Regions from separate parts of the Streptomyces lancefieldiae genome, predicted to be linked through region 2. Evidence: riboswitches for the same ligand, from Rfam matches in the RefSeq annotation. Region 2 holds a riboswitch; the other holds the start of a gene.

Region 1 (6,870 bases), on a different contig from region 2:
CGCGTCCGCCCCGTGGACGACGAGTTCGTGCGTCATCCGGCGGGCCCAGAACCCCGCGTTGTGGATGCCGGCCCACGACCACGCCCGCGCGTCCGGGCCCGCCTCCCGCAACGTACCGACGACCACCGCGCCCGACTCCGCCAGCCAGGCGTCCAGCGCGGTGGCGTCCCCCTGCCTCCCGGGGCCCGCGGACCCTGGCACCCGGTCGAGCGGGACCTCCTCCTCGGCGCGGGTACGGACGATCAGTTCCGTCCAGCGCAGGGCACGGCCCACGTGTCGTACCAGGTCCTCCAGGGTCCAGTCCGGGCAGGTCGGCACGGTGGCGGACAGATCGGCGCCGGAGGTCAGCACGGTCCGCAACTGCCCTACCTGCCGGGCGATTTCGTCGCAGTACCGATCATGTGCGAGAAGCGTCATGCCCGTCACCCTACGAGCCGGACGCTCACCCGAGCACGACGATTTCCGTCACGTCGAACTCCACCCCGACCGCGTCCCCCACCTCCGGCGCCGTCCGCAGCGCACACGCCGCCTCCAGGCGCGGCGCACCCTCGGGCTGGAGGTGCACGGCGACGTGGGTGCCCCGGAAGGTGCGGGCGGTGACCGTGCAGCGCAGGCCCGCGTCGGCGGGCACCAGGCGGACCCCGGCGGGCCTCACGAGCAGGGTACGCGTTCCCTGCGGGGCCTCCTCGGGGACCGGCACCTTGCCCCAGGGCGTGTCCGCGGCCTGCCCCGTGACGGAGGCCTCGACCACGTTGTCGAAGCCGAGGAAACGGGCCACGAACGCGTCGACGGGCCGCTGCCAGACCTCGAGCGGCGTCCCCGACTGGGCGATCCGCCCGTCCCGCATCACCACGACCCGGTCGGCCAGCGCGAAGGCCTCGCCCTGGTCGTGCGTCACGGCGAGCACCGTGGTGCCCAACCGCCCGAACAGCTCCCGCAGTTCCACCACGAGACGCTCCCGCAGCGAGCGGTCCAGCTGACCGAGCGGCTCGTCCAGCATCAGCAGCCGCGGCCGGGGCGCGAGGGCGCGGGCCAGCGCGACCCGTTGCTGCTCACCGCCGGAGAGCGCCGCGACGGACCGGCGGGCGGCGCCCGGCAGCCCGACCAGTTCCAGCAACTCCCCCACTCGGTCCCGCTGTTCGGAGCGGGACGCGCCACGCATCCGCGGCCCGAAGGCGATGTTCCCGGCCACGTCCCGCTGCGGGAACAGCTGGTGGTCCTGGAACATCAGCCCGACCTCGCGCCGGTGCGCGGGCACCCCGGACTGATCCCGCCCGTCCAGCGTCACCCGCCCGGCGTCCAGCGGCTGGAGCCCGGCGACCGCCCGCAGCAGCGTCGACTTGCCGCTGCCGCTGGGCCCCAGCACGCACACCACCTCGTGCTCGGCGACATCCAGGTCGACGGCGTCGAGGACGGCCCGGCCACCGAAGCGGACGGTCGCGCCCCGCAGGCTCAGCAGCATCCCTAGAACTCCCCGCTCCGGTCGGTCCGCAGCCGCTCCAGTACCACCAGGGCCACGGCACACACCACCATCAGAATCGTCGACAGGGCCATCGCCTGCCCGTAGTTCATGTCCCCCGGCCGCCCCAGCAGCCGCGCCACGGCCACCGGGAGCGTCGGGTTGTCGGGCCGCGCGATGAACACGGTCGCCCCGAACTCACCCAGCGACACCGCGAAGGCGAACCCGGCCGCGACCAGCAGCGCCCGCCGCACCATCGGCAGGTCCACCTCCCGCCACACCCGCCACGGCGACGCCCCGAGCACCGCCGCCGCCTCCCGCAGCCGTACGTCCACCGCGCGCAGCACGGGCAGCATGGTCCGCACGACGAAGGGGACGCCGACCAGCGCCTGGGCGAGCGGCACGAGGACCCAGGAGGACCGCAGGTCCAGCGGGGGCTCGTCCAGCGCGATCAGGAACCCGAAGCCGACCGTCACGGCGGACACCCCGAGCGGCAGCATCAGCAGCGCGTCGAAGCCGCGCACGAAGCGGCCCGCGTCGCGCCGGGTGAGCGCGGTGGCGGCGAGCGCGCCGATCACCACGGCGATGGCGGTGGCGGCGACGGCGTACTGGAGGGAGTTGCCGACCGCCTCGATCGGCGGGACGAGGAAGGCGCCGCCGTCCTCACGGGTCAGCGCCCGGTAGTAGCCGAATCCGGGGGCGCCCAGTGACCGTTCGACCAGCACGGCGAGCGGCAGCACCAGCAGCACGGCGACGGTGGCCAGGACCCCGGCGAGCAGCGCCCACTGGCCGGTCCCGCGCGGCCGGCGCGCGGTCCCGGCGGCGTCCACCAGCCTGAGGGCCGTCTCCCGCCGCCGTACCGTCCAGGCGTGCACGGCGAGGATGGCGCAGACCGCCGCGAACTGGATCAGCGTCAGCACGGCGGCCGTGGACAGGTCGAAGACCTGCGAGGTCTGCCGGTAGATCTCCACTTCCAGGGTGGAGAAGGTGGGCCCGCCGAGGATCTGCACCACGCCGAAGGAGGTGAAGGTGAACAGGAACACCATCAGCGCCGCGGCGGCCACGGCGGGCGCGAGCGCGGGCAGGGTGACCTGCCGCCAGGCCCTCATCGGGGACGCGCCGAGCATCCGCGCGGCCTCCTCCTGGCGCGGGTCGAGCTGCGCCCACAGCCCGCCGACGGTGCGCACGACGACGGCGTAGTTGAAGAAGACGTGCGCGAGCAGAATGGCCCACACGGTGGTGTCCAGGCGTACGCCCCACAGCTCGTCGAGCAGCCCGCCGCGCCCGACCAGGGCCAGGAACGCCGTACCGACGACGACCGTGGGCAGCACGAACGGCACGGTCACCACGGCCCGCAGCAGCTGCTTGCCGGGGAAGTCGAAGCGCGCGAAGACATACGCGCCGGGCAGGGCGATCAGCAGCGTGAGCGCGGTGGAGGCCAGCGCCTGCCAGGTGGTGAACCACAGCACGTGCCGGACGTCGGGCTGTGCCAGTACGTCACCGATCCGCCCGAACTGCCAGGTCCCGTCGATCTCCAGGCCGCGCGCGACGATCGCGGCCACGGGGTGGACGAAGAAGACCGCGAAGAACGCGACGGGCACGACCATCAGGGCGAGCCGCGCCACGCTCTGGCGCCGCCGGGCGGTGGCGGTCCTGTTCCTGGTCACTTCAGGAGGAGCGAGGTCCACGACTTGACCCACTGGTCACGGTTGTCGGCGATCTTCTGCGGGTCCATGGTCTGCGGGTTCTTGGCCTGCGGCCCGTACTTCACGAACTCCGGCGGCACCTGCGCGGCCTCCCGCACCGGGTAGACGAACATGTTCAGCGGCATGTCGTCCTGGAACTCCTTGCCGATCAGGAAGTCGAGCAGCGCCTTGCCGCCCTCGGGGTTCTTCGCGTTGCTCAGCAGGCCCGCGTACTCGACCTGGCGGAAGCAGGTACCGGTGGCGACGCCCGTCGGCGCGGTGTCCGGCTTGGGGTCGGCGTAGACCACCTCGACGGGCGGGGAAGAGGCGTAGGAGACGACGAGCGGACGGTCGCCGCCGGCCTTCTTGCCGCCGGCCGAGCCGGAGAACTCCTCGTTGTAGGCCTGCTCCCAGCTGTCGACCACCTTGACGCCGTTGGCCTCCAGCTTCTTCCAGTACCCCTCCCAGCCCTTGTCGCCGTACTTGGCGGCGGTGCCGAGCAGGAAGCCGAGGCCGGGCGAGGAGCTGCCGGCGTTCTCGGTGACGAGGAGGTCCTTGTACGCGGGCTCGGCGAGGTCGTCGAAGGAGTCGGGCGGGGTCAGCCCGTGCTCGCTGAAGTAGGCCTTGTCGTAGTTGACGCAGATGTCACCGGTGTCGATCGGCGTGACGCGGTGCTTGTCCTGGTCGACCCGGTACTCGGGGAGGATCATGTCGGAGCCCTTGGGCTCGTACGACTGGAACAGGCCGTTGTCGAGCGCGCGGGACAGCAGCGTGTTGTCGACGCCGAAGAAGACGTCGCCCTGCGGATTGTCCTTGGTGAGGATTGCCTTGTTGACGGCCTGCCCGGCGTCGCCGTCCTCCAGGACCTTGACCTTGTAGCCGGAGCTCTTCTCGAAGGCCGCGATGACGTCCTTCGACGCGGCCCACGAGTCATGGCTGACCAGTGTCACGGTCTTGGAGTCGCCGGAGCCCTTGCCGTCGCCGTCGGACGACGACCCACAGGCGGCCAGGCCGCCGACCAGGCCGAGCCCGACGACCAGGACGGTGGCCTTCTTGGTGATGCTCACTGAATTCCTCCTGGGTGACCAGGAGAAGACGCGGCCCCGCCCGGAACCCCTGGCAGGGATCCCGGGCAGGGCGCAACAGCTCGAGTGATGACCGATCTCCCTACCCAGAATGACCTGGGCCAGGTTCGGAGGGTCTGCGGCCGGTGCCGCACTCTCAGCGCTGTGGCGCTCCCCTGTCGGAATATGAAGATGTACTGACGTATGAAGATGTACTCGGTACGAAAATGTACTGAGGCCGGTAGGTTACCGCTCGCTCGCGGCGAGCTGACCGCACGCCCCGTCGATCTCCTGCCCACGGGTGTCCCGGACCGTCACCGGCACACCGTGCGCCGCGATCGCCTCCACGAACGCCTTCTCGTCCTCGGGCCGCGACGCCGTCCACTTCGAGCCAGGCGTGGGGTTGAGCGGGATGAGGTTGACGTGCACGGGCTTGCCCTTGAGCAGCCGTCCGAGCCGGTCACCACGCCAGGCCTGGTCGTTGATGTCGCGGATCAGCGCGTACTCGATCGACAGCCGGCGCCCGGACTTCGCCGCGTACTCGAACCCGGCGTCCAGCACCTCGCGCACCTTCCACCGGGTGTTGACGGGCACGAGGGTGTCGCGGAGCTCGTCGTCGGGAGCGTGCAGCGAGATGGCGAGGCGGCACTTGAAGCCCTCGTCGGCGAACCGGTGGATCGCCGGCACGAGGCCGACGGTCGAGACGGTGATGCCGCGCTGGGACAGGCCCACGCCGTCGGGCTCCGGGTCGGTGAGGCGGCGGATGGCTCCGACGACCCGGTTGTAGTTGGCGAGGGGCTCGCCCATGCCCATGAACACGATGTTGCTCAGCCGCGCCGGGCCACCGGGGACCTCGCCGTCCCTGAGCGCCCGCATGCCGTCCACGATCTGGTGCACGATCTCGGCCGTGGACAGGTTCCGGTCCAGGCCGGCCTGTCCGGTGGCGCAGAACGGGCAGTTCATGCCGCAGCCGGCCTGGGAGCTGATGCACATGGTCACCCGGTCCGGGTAGCGCATGAGCACCGACTCGACGAGCGTCCCGTCGAACAGCTTCCACAGCGTCTTGCGGGTGGTGCCCTGGTCGGTCGACAGATGCCGGACGACCGACATCAGCTCGGGCAGCAGCGCGTCCTGGAGCCCCTGGCGCGAGCCGGCGGGGATGTCGGTCCACTGCTCGGGGTCGTGCGCGTACCGCGCGAAGTAGTGCTGCGAGAGCTGCTTCGCACGGAACGGCTTCTCACCGATCGCGGCGACAGCCTCCTTGCGCTCGGCGGGCGTGAGGTCGGCGAGGTGCCGCGGCGGCTTCTTGGCTCCGCGCGGGGCGACGAATGTGAGTTCTCCGGGCTTAGGCATGACCTTCCCAGTGTCGCAGATCCACACGGGTGTCCGGTCAGCTCATGATCGCGGCCACGATCCACGAGCCGTAGAACTTCAGGCGATGGGTCACGCGGCAGTAGTACCGCGGCCTGCGCCGGCCCTCCTGGTCGAGGAGCACCTCGCACCAGCGGCAGGGCAGATCGCCGTGGTACCTGCCGTCGTCGCCCCGCCTCGCCCGCGCCATGGGGGAAGACTAGGGCCTGTCTGACCAACCCCGTCGTCCGCCCGGAGCGCGGCAGGCGGGAATGGTCAGACAGGCCCTGGGGCCCGTGCGCACGGACAGCGGTCGGGCCCCCGTCCCGCAGGAGAACGAGGGCCCGGCGCGGTCACTCGTGAGGGTCAACCGGAGCCGACGAAGACCACCAACAGCAGCCACACCACCGGTGCCGTCGGAAGGAGCGAGTCCAGGCGGTCCATGATGCCGCCGTGGCCCGGCAGGAGCGTCCCCATGTCCTTGATGCCGAGGTCTCGCTTGATCATGGACTCGCCGAGGTCGCCCAGGGTGGCGCTGACGGCCACCGCGAGGCCGAGCAGCAGACCCTGCCACCACGTGCCGTCGTCGATCAGGAACTGCATGCACAGCGCGCCCGCCGCCATCGCGAACGCCACCGCTCCGAGCAGGCCCTCACGGGTCTTGCCGGGGCTGATGCGCGGGGCGAGCTTGGTCCTGCCGAAGCGCCAGCCGACGGCGTAGGCACCGGTGTCACTGACGACCGTCAGTATCAGGAAGACCAGGACGCGCCACGGGCCGTCGTCCGCCATCAGCATCATCGCGACGAACGTGGCCAGGAACGGCACGTAGAACGCCGCGAACAGACCGGCCGTGACGTCCTTGAGGTAGCCCTCCGGCGGCCCGGTCATCCGCCATACGAGGACCGCCAGCGCTGTGAGCGCCATGGCGACCCACGCGCCCTCGGAGCCCCGCACGTACCCGGCGACGACCATCGCCGCGCCGCCGACCGCGAGCGGCACGAGGGGCGCCTCGATGCCCTTGCGTTCCTCCAGCCGCTTGGTCAGCTCCCACAGGCCCACCACGACGGCTATCGCGATGACACCGACGAAGACGGCCTTGACGACGAACAGCGACGCGACGATCACCACGCCGAGCCCGACGCCGACCCCTATCGCGGCACCCAGGTCGCGCCCCGCGCTCTTCTTCTGCGGCTGCGGCTGCGCCGGCCGGGGGGCGTCGGGCATGGGCTCCGGATTCTGCGGCACCGCCGCATACGGCTGCGCCGACGGGTTCTCTCCTCGGTACCTGTCGTCGCGCAGCGGCTCGTCTCGG
Region 2 (6,870 bases):
CTTGTACTGCAGCAGCACCTCGCCGAGCAACCACAGTGCGACGACGCCGAACGCGATGTAGAGGACCGCCCAGCCCATGTACGCCCCTCTCCCAGTGGCCGCTACGCAGTGTGTCGTACAGACGAGCGACCGGTCTAGGCCCGCGGTGGGTGGTGCAGGCCCAGGTTCTCGTAGATTTCCAGGGTCGCCGTGGAGTTGTTGAGCGTGATGAAGTGCAGTCCGGGCACACCCTCGGCCAGCAGCCGCGCGCAGAACTCCGTGGCGAACTCGATGCCAATGGAGCGTACAGCCGTCGGATCGTCCTGTGCCGCGAGGATCCGCTCTTTCAGTTCGGCCGGGAACGAGGCGTTGCTGAGCTTTGGCAGTCTTTCCAGCATCTTCACACTGGTCACCGGCATGACCTCGGGGATGATCGGGGTCTCGCAGCCGGCCGCGGCGACCCGGTCGCGCAGGCGCAGATAGGACTCGGGCTGGAAGAACATCTGCGTGATCGCGTAGTCGGCGCCGGCCCGGCACTTGTCGACGAAGCGGGTCACGTCCGTGTCCCAGTCGGCGGAGCGCGGGTGCATTTCGGGGAAGGCCGCCACGCCGACGCAGAAGTCGCCCGACTCCTTGATGAGCCGGACCAGTTCTGCGGCGTAGGTCAGGCCCTCCGGGTGCGGGACCCACTCGGCCGTCGGGTCACCGGGCGGATCGCCGCGCACGGCCAGCATGTTGCGGATACCGGCGTCGGCGTACTGACCGATGATGTTGCGCAGCTCCGCGACGGAGTGGTCGACCGCGGTGAGGTGGGCGACGGGGGTCAGCGTCGTGTCGGCGACGATCTGCTGGGTCTCCCTGACCGTGCCCGCGCGGGTGGAACCGCCCGCGCCGTAGGTCACGGAGACGAAGTCCGGGGCGACCGCCTCCACCCGCCTCAGCGCGCTCCACAGGTTCTTCTCACCCTTGGGCGTCTTCGGTGCCGAGAACTCGAACGAGTACGTCGCCTTGCCTGCGGCGAGGATGTCACGCACGGTGCGTGCGCGATCAGTCCTGGTGGATGCGGTTCCAAGGGCCATACGGGCAGGTTAGCCAGGGGGCGGCGGTCACCCAACCGGATGCGGGACATTTGTCCGTATTGTCGAGTTGTTGTCCACCCCTTGGACACATGCCTCAGGCACCCCGCCTCGACTGCGCCCGTGACGGCGCCTACGCCTGTGCCTGCCGCACTCGCTTCGCGAACTCGGCGGCCGCCGCGCCCGGGTCGTCCGCCGCCGTGATCGCGCGGACGACGACGACGCGCCGGGCGCCCGCCGCCAGCACCTCGTCGAGATTGCCGAGGTCGATGCCGCCGATGGCGAACCAGGGGCGGTCGGTGCCCAGGGACGCCGTGTAACGGACCAGGTCGAGGCCGGGGGCGTGGCGGCCGGGCTTGGTGGGGGTCGGCCAGCACGGGCCGGTGCAGAAGTAGTCCACGCCGTCCTGGACGGCGGCAGCGGCGGCCTCGGACTCGGCGTGCGTGGAGCGGCCGACGAGGAGGTCGCCGCCGAGGATCGCCCGGGCGGCGGGCACCGGGAGGTCGCCCTGCCCCAGGTGCAGTACGTCGGCGCGGGCGGCGTGGGCGACGTCCGCCCGGTCGTTGACCGCGAGGAGCTTGCCGTGGCGGGCACAGGCGTCGGCGAAGACCTCCAGGTGCTCCAGCTCCTCGGCCGCTTCCATGCCCTTGTCGCGCAGCTGCACGATGTCCACGCCGCCGGCCAGCACGGCGTCCAGGAATTCGGGCAGGTCGCCCTGGGCGCGGCGGGCGTCCGTGCACAGGTAGAGCCGGGCGTCGGCGAGCCGGTTGCGGGCCGTCGAGACGGTGTCAGACATGCGGGTGTCCCCCCGGGGTCGGTGCCGTGGGCCCACGGTGGGCCCACGGTGGGCCCACGCGGCCTTGGCTTTCGGGCCGCGGTCGGCCCGCGGCCCCTGGGATCGAGTACGTACAACAGGCTGCGAGCGCGTCGCCGCCCTTGGAACAGAGGCAACGGACCGGCCGCGGTCTTGGTAACGGATCCGCGGATGGATCGCCGCCCTTGGAACACAGACCTAGGACGGTCCGCGGCCTGGGGAGCGGGTGCCGCGAACCGGCCCCGGACCCCGAACACGGGCCGGGAGCGCCGCCGCCCGCGGGATGCGGGGGCTCTGGCCGCGGGAGACGCCCGAGGCCCGCGGTGGCGCGCCGCGGGCAGCCGCGCGACCCGGCCCACCGGGGCCGCCACACCACGGCCACCGCACCGGCACCGCGCCGTGGTCCGCGCGGAACGCGCGCGGCCCGGGTGTCGGGCGGCGGCGGCCGATCGCAGCCGTGGCGCACGGACCACGGCTGCGATCGGCCCCTGGGGACCACGAGCCGCAGCCGTGCGCCGGGCGGTTCGGCGGGCGGTTCGGCGGGTCGGGTCAGACGGCGAGCGCCTGGGCGCGACGCTTCACCTCCGTACCGCGGTTCTCGCTCAGCGCCTGCGCGGGCGTACCCGGCAGGGAGTCGTCGGGAGTGAACAGCCACTCCAGCATTTCCTCGTTCGTGAAGCCGTCGTCCCTCAGCAGCGTCAGGGTCCCGACCAGGCCCTTGACGACCTTGTCCTCGTCGATGAAGGCCGCCGGGATGTGCAGCGCGCGGTTCTCACCGCGGCGTACGGCGATGAGCTGGCCTTCCTTGATCAGCTGGCGTACGCGGGTCACCTCGACACCGAGCATCTCGGCGATGTCGGGGACGGTGAGCCAGGCAGGCACGAGAGCATCGATCTTTGCGTCAATCTCGGTCACGCCTCCAGCCTGCCATCTTGCGCTGACAGTCGGAAGCCGGACCCGTCCGACCCGAGCCGCGGACCGGGCGGACGGACTACGCCGTCGCCGCCTTCAGAGGCCTCGCCGGGTCGGCCACCAGCCCCGGGTCCATCGTCGTACCCGCCTGGATCAGGCGTTTTCCCTGGGCCAGGTCGCGGGGGCGGCCCACCGCCAGCAGGGCGACCAGCCGGTCCTCACGCAGCCAGCAGACCGTCCAGGCGGGGCCCGCGGGGTCACCGCGCCACACGGTCGCGTCGGCGGCCGTGTGGTGACCGGCGTACTGGACGAAGCGGCCGAACTGCTCGGACCAGAAGTACGGCACCGGGTCGTAGGCCGCCGGGGCCTCACCGGTGGCGGCGCCGATGATGTCGGCGGCCACCGTGCGCGGGCCCTGCAGGGCGTTGTCCCAGTGGTGCACCAGCAGCCGCTCGCCGTAGCGGCCGGAGGGGAAGGAGGCGCAGTCGCCGACCGCGTAGACGTCCGGTACGGAGGTGCGCAGGCGGTCGTCGGCCAGGACCTCGCCGTGCGTGCCGAGGCCGATCCCGGAGCCGGCGAGCCAGGCGGTGGCGGGCCGGGCGCCGATGCCGACGACGACCGCGTCGGCGGGCACCCGCGAGCCGTCGTCGAGGACGACGTGGCCGCTCCCCCCGGCGTCGCCGGGCTCGACGCGCTCCACGCGCGCGTGCGTGCGCAGGACGGCGCCCGCGTCGGCGTACCAGGCGGTCATCGGCGCGGCGACCTCGGCGGGCAGCGCGCCGGCGAGGGGCCGGTCGGCGGCCTCCACGACGGTCACGGCGCACCCCGCCTCACGCGCGGCGGTCGCGAACTCGGCGCCGATCCAGCCCGCGCCGACGACCACGATGTCGTGCTGCCGGGCGAGCACCGGGCGCAGCCGTTCGGCGTCGTCCAGGGTGCGCAGCAGGTGCACGCCGGGCACGCCCTCGGCGCCGGGCAGCCGGTTCGGTTCGGCGCCGGTCGCGAGGACGAGGACGTCGTACGGCACGGGCCCGGCGGAGGTGTCGAGGAGGTGCCGGCCGGGGCGCAGGCCCAGTGCCTCGCAGCCGAGCCGCAGGGTGATGCCGAGGGCCTCGAAGTCGACGTCGAAGGCGGAGCCCTCGGCCGTGCCGAGCAGGACGGCCTTGGACAGCGGGGGGCGGTCGTACGGCTGGTGCGGTTCCGCGCCGATGAGTGTCACGGAGCCGGTGAAGCCCTGCTCCCGCAGGGCGACCGCGGTCTGCACCCCCGCCATGCCCGCGCCCACGACGACCACGCCGTGCTCCGCGTCCGCTTCCCGTTCCGGTCCCCGTTCCCGCGTCTGCTCGCTCACCTGATCACCTTAGACACCCGCCGGTTCACCGGTCAGCGTTCGTGCACGGTGAGCTGCTCCACAACGCTCGTCCCGCTGCCCCGCTGCGACTCCCACTCCCACGTCTCCTCCAGGCGCACCCGCCCGTCCGGCAGTTCGACGACGGCCGACACGCAGTGTCCCGACGACGTGCTCCCGTCGGTCTTGAGCTGCACGTACCGGAAGTCGAGGCGATCGCCCTCCCGGGTACCCACCAGGCGGCCGCGGACGACGTCGCCGCCCTCGTACTCGGCCCAGACGGCGCCGTCCTGTTCGTGATAGACGAACCGGGTGCGGGTGCCCACCTGGCCGGGCGCCTGGTCGGCGACGGGGGCGAGGACGAGACCGTCGAGTGAACGCGCCATGGGCGGAGGCTCCTTTACAAGTTAGGGTGGCCAACGTAAAGCACTCGCGGGAGCCCGGACGCACCGGGCTGAGAGGGAGGCTGGCGGCCTCCGACCGTACGAACCTGATCCGGGTCATGCCGGCGAAGGGAGGGGCTCGACGCCCATGTCGTCACCTCGCACATCACCGCGTGCCGCGGACGTCCTCGTCGTCGGGGGCGGCATCATCGGCCTGGTCACGGCCTGGCGGGCCGCGCAGCGCGGTCTGGTCACGGCCGTCGTGGACCCCGAACCGGGCGGCGGGGCCGCCCAGGTGGCGGCCGGGATGCTGGCCGCCGTCACGGAACTGCACTACGGCGAGCAGACCCTGCTCGCGCTGAACCTCGCCTCGGCCCACCGCTACCCGGAGTTCGCGGCGGAGCTGACCGACCTCACGGGGCTCGACCTCGGCTACCGCCGGTGCGGCACGCTCGCCGTCGCGCTGGACGCCGACGACCGTGCCCACCTGCGGGAACTGCACGCGCTCCAGCAACGCTCGGGCCTGGAGTCCGAGTGGCTGTCGGGGCGGGACTGCCGGCGTCTGGAGCCGATGCTCGCGCCGGGCGTGCGCGGAGGGCTCCGGGTGGACGGCGACCACCAGATCGACCCCCGGCGCCTCGCCCGCGCGCTCGTCGCCGCCTGCGAGACCGCCGGTGTGGTCTTCCACCGGACGTGGGCCGAGCGGCTCACCGTCACCGGGGACCGGGCCACCGGGGTGGTCGCCGCCGACGGCACGACGCTGGAGGCCGGGCAGGTGGTCCTGGCCGCGGGCAGCCTGAGCGGACGGCTCGCGGGCCTCCCGGACGGCGTGCTGCCGCCGGTGCGGCCCGTGAAGGGGCAGGTGCTGAGGCTGACGATGCCGCGGACGCACGGGCCGCTGCTGAACCGGACCGTGCGCGCCGTGGTGCGCGGCAACCACGTCTACCTGGTGCCCCGGGAGAGCGGCGAACTCGTCGTCGGTGCCACCAGCGAGGAGCAGGGCTGGGACACGACGGTGACCGCGGGCGGCGTCTACGAGCTGCTGCGCGACGCCCACGAGCTGGTTCCCGGCATCACGGAGCTGCCCCTGACGGAGACGCGGGCGGGCCTGCGTCCCGGCTCCCCGGACAACGCCCCGCTGCTCGGCCCGACCGGGCTGGAGGGGCTGCTGCTGGCCACCGGGCACTACCGCAACGGCGTCCTGCTCACCCCGGTCACCGGCGACGCCATGGCGCACGTCCTGACCACGGGCGAGCTCCCGGCCGAGGCCCGTCCCTTCACCCCGCGGCGCTTCAGCGCCGCCCCCGCACTCTCGGAGCAGCCGGCATGAACATCTCCGTCAACGGCGAGCCGCGCGAGGTGGCTCCCGGTACGGCCCTCGACGCCCTGGTGGGCACGCTCACCGCGGCGCCGTCCGGAGTGGCCGCCGCCCTGAACGAAACCGTCGTCCCGCGCGCGCAGTGGGCCGCCACCGCCCTGGCCGACGGCGACCGCGTCGAAGTCCTCACCGCCGTCCAAGGAGGCTGACCATGGCCGACGACCCCTTCGTCCTCGGCGGTACGTCGTACACGTCCCGCCTGATCATGGGTACGGGCGGGGCACCCAGCCTCGACATGCTGGAGCGCGCCCTCGTGGCCTCCGGCACCGAACTGACCACCGTCGCGATGCGGCGCGTGAACGCCTCGGTGCACGGCTCCGTGCTGTCGGTGCTGGAAGGGCTCGGCATCCGGGTACTGCCGAACACGGCCGGCTGCTTCACCGCCGGGGAGGCCGTGCTCACCGCCCGCCTCGCCCGCGAGGCCCTCGGCACCGACCTGGTCAAGCTGGAGGTCATCGCCGACGAGCGCACGCTGCTGCCCGACCCGATCGAGCTGCTGGACGCGGCGGAGACGCTGGTCGACGACGGGTTCACGGTACTGCCGTACACCAACGACGACCCCGTCCTCGCGCGGAAGCTGGAGGACGTCGGGTGTGCGGCGATCATGCCGCTCGGCTCGCCGATCGGGTCCGGGCTCGGGATCCGCAACCCGCACAACTTCCAGCTGATCGTGGAGCACGCGCGCGTGCCGGTGATCCTGGACGCGGGGGCCGGTACGGCATCGGACGTGGCGCTGGCGATGGAGCTGGGGTGTGCGGGGGTGATGCTCGCCTCGGCGGTGACTCGGGCGCAGGAGCCGGTGCTGATGGCTGCCGCCATGCGTTCCGCGGTGGAGGCGGGGCGGCTGGCGCGGCGGGCGGGGCGGATTCCGCGGAGGCACTTCGCGGAGGCGTCGTCTCCTGCGGAGGGCTTGGCGGTACTGGATCCGGAGCGGCCCGCGTTCCAGTGAGCCCGCGCGGTCCTTCCGTCTTGTCTCCCAG

The links. Region 2 has a riboswitch for thiamine pyrophosphate ahead of thiO (glycine oxidase ThiO). Riboswitches for the same ligand answer to the same signal wherever they lie in the genome.
Region 1: linked by a shared signal. The riboswitch ahead of RM812_RS04685 (thiamine ABC transporter substrate-binding protein) and the one ahead of thiO (glycine oxidase ThiO) in region 2 are both predicted to bind thiamine pyrophosphate.

Annotation. Positions count from the first base shown of each region.
Region 1 covers NZ_JAVRFH010000003.1:201,041-207,910, reverse strand. Annotated here, with positions in the region: gene RM812_RS04700 (maleylpyruvate isomerase family mycothiol-dependent enzyme) at 1-417, opposite strand, end outside; gene RM812_RS04695 (ABC transporter ATP-binding protein) at 443-1,462, opposite strand; gene RM812_RS04690 (ABC transporter permease) at 1,465-3,066, opposite strand; gene RM812_RS04685 (thiamine ABC transporter substrate-binding protein) at 3,123-4,211, opposite strand; TPP riboswitch at 4,291-4,396, opposite strand; gene rlmN (23S rRNA (adenine(2503)-C(2))-methyltransferase RlmN) at 4,455-5,561, opposite strand; gene RM812_RS04675 (hypothetical protein) at 5,599-5,769, opposite strand; gene RM812_RS04670 (phosphatidate cytidylyltransferase) at 5,925-6,870, opposite strand, start outside.
Region 2 covers NZ_JAVRFH010000041.1:39,181-46,050, forward strand. Annotated here, with positions in the region: gene RM812_RS30530 (SCO2102 family sporulation regulator) at 1-78, opposite strand, end outside; gene metF (methylenetetrahydrofolate reductase [NAD(P)H]) at 135-1,058, opposite strand; gene thiE (thiamine phosphate synthase) at 1,189-1,851, opposite strand; gene RM812_RS30545 (Rv2175c family DNA-binding protein) at 2,419-2,784, opposite strand; gene RM812_RS30550 (NAD(P)/FAD-dependent oxidoreductase) at 2,861-4,132, opposite strand; gene RM812_RS30555 (hypothetical protein) at 4,165-4,515, opposite strand; TPP riboswitch at 4,552-4,663, shown strand; gene thiO (glycine oxidase ThiO) at 4,661-5,842, shown strand; gene thiS (sulfur carrier protein ThiS) at 5,839-6,039, shown strand; gene RM812_RS30570 (thiazole synthase) at 6,042-6,839, shown strand.